2 regions of the Sphingomonas qilianensis genome follow, and region 2 is predicted to be linked to the other one. Evidence: predicted binding sites of a transcription regulator. Region 2 holds the regulator's gene; the other holds the start of a gene.
The links. Region 2 encodes LexA, which represses DNA repair genes until DNA is damaged. Its sites were predicted from a motif close to GTTCCNCNCTTGTTCT; they were not measured.
Positions count from the first base shown of each region.

Region 1: ABC969_RS07570 (LexA family protein) is a predicted target of LexA. The motif match lies at 1,141-1,156, and genes of this name have one in related genera.

Region 1 covers NZ_JBDIMF010000002.1:227,826-230,026, forward strand. The annotation lists gene ABC969_RS07565 (Y-family DNA polymerase) at 1-680, opposite strand, end outside; gene ABC969_RS07570 (LexA family protein) at 677-1,102, opposite strand; gene ABC969_RS07575 (hypothetical protein) at 2,020-2,201, shown strand, end outside.
Region 2 covers NZ_JBDIMF010000003.1:175,404-177,604, reverse strand. The annotation lists gene ABC969_RS09610 (molybdopterin molybdotransferase MoeA) at 1-793, shown strand, start outside; gene lexA (transcriptional repressor LexA) at 848-1,549, shown strand; gene ABC969_RS09600 (ComEC/Rec2 family competence protein) at 1,650-2,201, opposite strand, start outside.

The DNA.
Region 1 (2,201 bases), on a different contig from region 2:
ACCAGCCGCTCGAGCACGACCGTCCCGACCGCTCGCGCCTGCTTCATCGGCATGTCGCGAAGGCTCCCGGCGGTCTCAATCCCGAGGCCCTTCAGCTTGAGCGCGGTCGCGCCGCCTACACCCCACACGTCCTCAACAGGGAAGGTATGCATCACCTTCTGCCGCGCCGCATGGTCGCGCAGATCCGCAACGCCTTCGAAGCTCGGGTCCTTCTTGGCCGCTGCATTGGCCAGCTTCGCCAGCGTCTTCGTCTCAGCAATGCCAACGCAGGTCGGAATGGTGGTCCACAGGCGCACCTGGTCGCGCATTGCGTGGGCATGGGCAACCAAGTCGCGGTCCTCGAACCCGCCCAGGTCGAGGAAAGTCTCATCGATCGAGTAAATCTCGGTGTCGCGGGCAAACGCTGCGCAGGCGGCAACCACGCGCCGCTGCATGTCGCCGTAGAGCGTGTAATTGGATGATAGAACGCGAACGCCATGCGTACGCACCTTTTCGCGAAGGTGGTGGATCGGGTCGCCCATTTTGATGCCGAGCGCTTTCGCCTCTGCTGATCGGGCTATGGCGCAGCCGTCGTTGTTCGACAGCACGATCACCGGCACGCCGACCAGCTTGGCGTCGAACGCCCGCTCGCACGAGACGTAGTAATTATTGCAGTCGATCAGCGCGACAGGCGAGCTCACGGCACCTTCCGCGCTACGCCGACGACGACGCCCCAGATCTCCACGTCCTCATCGACCAGGATCTCCGCAAATCCGTCAGCTTCCGGCACCAGCCAGTGGCGGCCATCGATAAAGCGCAGGCGTTTCAGGGTTCGGTCGCCGTGCACCAGCGCGACGACGATGGCGCCGGAGCGAGGCTTCTTTGCGCGGTTCACGACGATCAGATCACCGTCGTTGATTCCGGCGCCAGCCATCGACTGCCCATCGACGCGCATGATGTAGCTGGCGGCCGGGTGCTCGACCAACCAGGCGCCCAGGTCGATCGGCTCTTCCATGTCGTCTTGAGCCGGGGAGGGGAAGCCGGCGGGGGTGCGACAGAGGAATAGCGGCACCTCTCGCGGCACCAGTTCGTATGGGATTTCGTGGAGTCGCAACGCATACATAAGGCTGGCCCTTTCAGGCAGCCCATTTACCGCGAGGCGGAACGTTTAGGGAACATTGAATCGAAGAAAATCTGCCCGCCCGTCTAACCGCGAGTTTTAGCGCCAGCCGGCATCTCGCGCGACTGATCGCGTTTGATTGCCCAAGCCTCGATTAGGGAACCTTAGCCGGCCGTTAAGCATATTGTATCGGTTGGTGCCGATCACGGCGCTGCCGGGTTTTTCCCTTTGCCGGCAGCGGGTCCCACGAGCGGCACCAACACCCGCATCCGTGGTTACAACTCCGCTATCGAGCGGTTGCCACTGATTTGAGCGTTGATGCGGAGAAGCTCCGGCGCAACGGCGCGCGACCGCTTAACGGATCATCATTGACGGCGACACTGACTGCCTCGCCGGCGGCGGCTTCGCAGAGCATATGGCAGCGTCGCAGCGGGGTGTGCTACACCGCAGTCGTCACTGGAGTTTGCACAGGAGCGTAGCACACTGGTCGTGGATTTCTCTGGCTCTTGTCGCACCAGTCGTCGCCAACGATCAGGGGGAGAGATACCCCGTGGTGTCCCCAGCGCCCCCAATTATTCAGACGTTCACCCATGCAGGGCTGGCGAGCCGTTTCCCAATTGTTTCCCCGCAGACAATGATCATCTGGCGCGTAGGCACGGCAAGTTGTGGCGGTGAGCCGATCGCAGCTACGCGGGCACCCCACCCGTTGCCGTCGCTAGGCTGGGGAACGGCGAGCGAAGCGCAGATACGTCTCGCGTGCCGTATCGACGCAAGCGGGCGTCCCATTAGCATCCGGCGCGAAGAGCGTCGTTTTGGGACGAGCGCGGGCGACGTGATGCCCTCGCTCGCAGCGGCTTCCTTCGCTTCCGGCATTCCGCGGGCCAACTGTTCGATGAGCTTCACTGCCGGGAGGACGTCACTTGAGCAGGTACCCGGTGGATTTGGCGATCGCTTACACAGTGTTCCCCACGGCCGGCCGACCGCCCGAGGCGCTGTGGCGGCGTATCCGTCCGGCCGACACGACCTGCTTCGAGCCGACGCCCGCGCTTCTTAACCGCGCCTATCCCGATTTTGCAGTGATCATGGGCGAGGAAGGCCGGCC
Region 2 (2,201 bases):
TGTCCGCGTGCAAGGGCTCGATTTCCACGACGGCGACGTGCTGGTCGCCAAGGGCGAGCGGCTTACGCCCGCCCGCCTCGCCGTCACCGCGATCGGCGGCCATGGCGTGCTGCCCGTCGCCCGGCGGCTGCGCGTAGCGATCGCCGCCACCGGCGATGAGCTGGTCCCCGCCGGGCGCGATCTCGCCCCCGGCCAGCTCCCCGAATCCAACGGGCTGATGCTCGCCGCGATGCTGGCCGCGCTCCCCGTCGAGGTGATCGATCTCGGCATCATCCCCGACGACCTCGCGATCATGACCGCCGCCTTTGCCGGGATCGATGCGGATATTCTCGTGACGACCGGTGGCGCCTCGGTCGGCGATCACGATCTCGTCCGCCCCGCGCTCGACGCCGCCGGCGGCAGCCTCGATTTCTGGAAGATCGCGCTGCGCCCCGGCAAGCCGATGATGGCCGGCCGGCTGGGTGGCGCGGTCGTGCTCGGCCTGCCCGGCAACCCTGTCTCCGCCTTCGTCACCGCGCAGCTCTTTCTGCTGCCGTTGATCGCCATGATGTCCGGTGCGCGCGATCCGCTGCCGACCACCATCGCCGCGCCGCTCGGCGAGCCGCTCCCCGCCAACGACCACCGCACCGATTATCTGCGCGGCGAATTGCGCGACGGGCAGGCTTTCGCCTCGACCATCCAGGACAGTTCGATGCTGCGCACGCTGGCCCGCGCTACCTGCCTGATCCTGCGCCCGCCGCAGGCGGCGGCAGCGCAAATTGGCGACTCGGCGGAAATCCTTATCCTGGCTTGACTTGATGGAAACTGTTCCATAAAGGTTCCGCGTCTGTTCTGACGGAGGAACGCAATGCTAACGCGCAAGCAGCACGAGCTTATCTGCTTCATCAGTGATCGCCTGGAGGAAACCGGCGTGTCGCCCTCGTTCGAGGAAATGAAGGATGCGCTCGATCTCAAATCCAAGTCGGGCGTGCACCGCCTGATCAGCGCGCTCGAAGAACGTCAGTTCATCCGTCGCCTGCCCAATCGCGCGCGCGCGCTTGAAGTGCTCAAGATGCCCGAGCGCGGGGATGTGGTGAAGCTGACCAGGAAGACGGCCGCGCCAATGTCGCCGGCAATGTCGCCAGCGTCTCAACTTTCTCAACATTCGCGCCCCGAACCGGCCAACGACGTGATCGAAATTCCGTTGCACGGCCGCATCGCTGCCGGTCTGCCGATCGAGGCGTTCGAGAGTAGTGCAATGCTTTCGGTGCCCGCAGCCTTGCTCGGCAAGGGCGATCATTATGCGCTCGAAGTGTCGGGCGATTCGATGGTCGAGGCCGGCATTCTGGATGGCGATTACGCGCTGATCCGTCGGCAGGACGTGGCCCGCGATGGCGAGATCGTCGTCGCGCTGATCGAGGATGCCGAGGCGACGCTCAAATATTTCCGTCGCGAAGGTGCCATGGTCCGGCTCGATCCCGCCAACCGCGCTTACGATCCCCAGCGTTACGCGCCGCAGCAGGTCCGTGTGCAGGGCAAGCTCGCCGGATTGCTGCGCCGCTACGACTAACCTTCGCCTAGCTTTCCGAGTTTCGCGCTTTCCTGGCGGAGGCCGGGCCCCAGAAGTGGCGGACGCGGTAATTGGCAAAGGCCGGGTCACTTTAGTGATGCTACCGGACCCCGGTCCGCGCCGGGCGAGTGCCTTTGAAAAGGTGGTTTTGTTTTAGGGAGGGCGGGAGCCGCCACGGATGCCGATCCCCCGGCGCCCGCACCGTCCGCACCATGCCGTGCGCCAACGCGATCGCCACGCCCCCGGTGCGCGCCAGCATCGGCCGATCCAGGGTCAGCCATCGCGCCGAACACCCCCGCGGCAGACGCCGCTCGCTGACCACGATATCGGCGTCGCGACACGCCGCGAGCAGTTCCCGCACCGGCACGAGATAAGCACTCCGCGTCGCCAGAACCCGCCACCGCCGCCCGCCGGCCACCCGCTCGATCAGACACAGATCCCGCGTGCACCGCGCCTCCGGCTGCTCGGCGAGCAGCAACGGCGCGCCATCCACCCCGCCATTCTCCGCCAGCATATCCGAGGTGTAGTCCCCCACCCGGTCGCGCAGCATCGCCAGCCCGCCCTCCGCCGTGCGCACCGCAACATGCCGTCCGTCGCCGGTCACCAGCAGGTCCGGCGACGGTGCCACCAGCGCCCAGCCCAGCCCCACCAG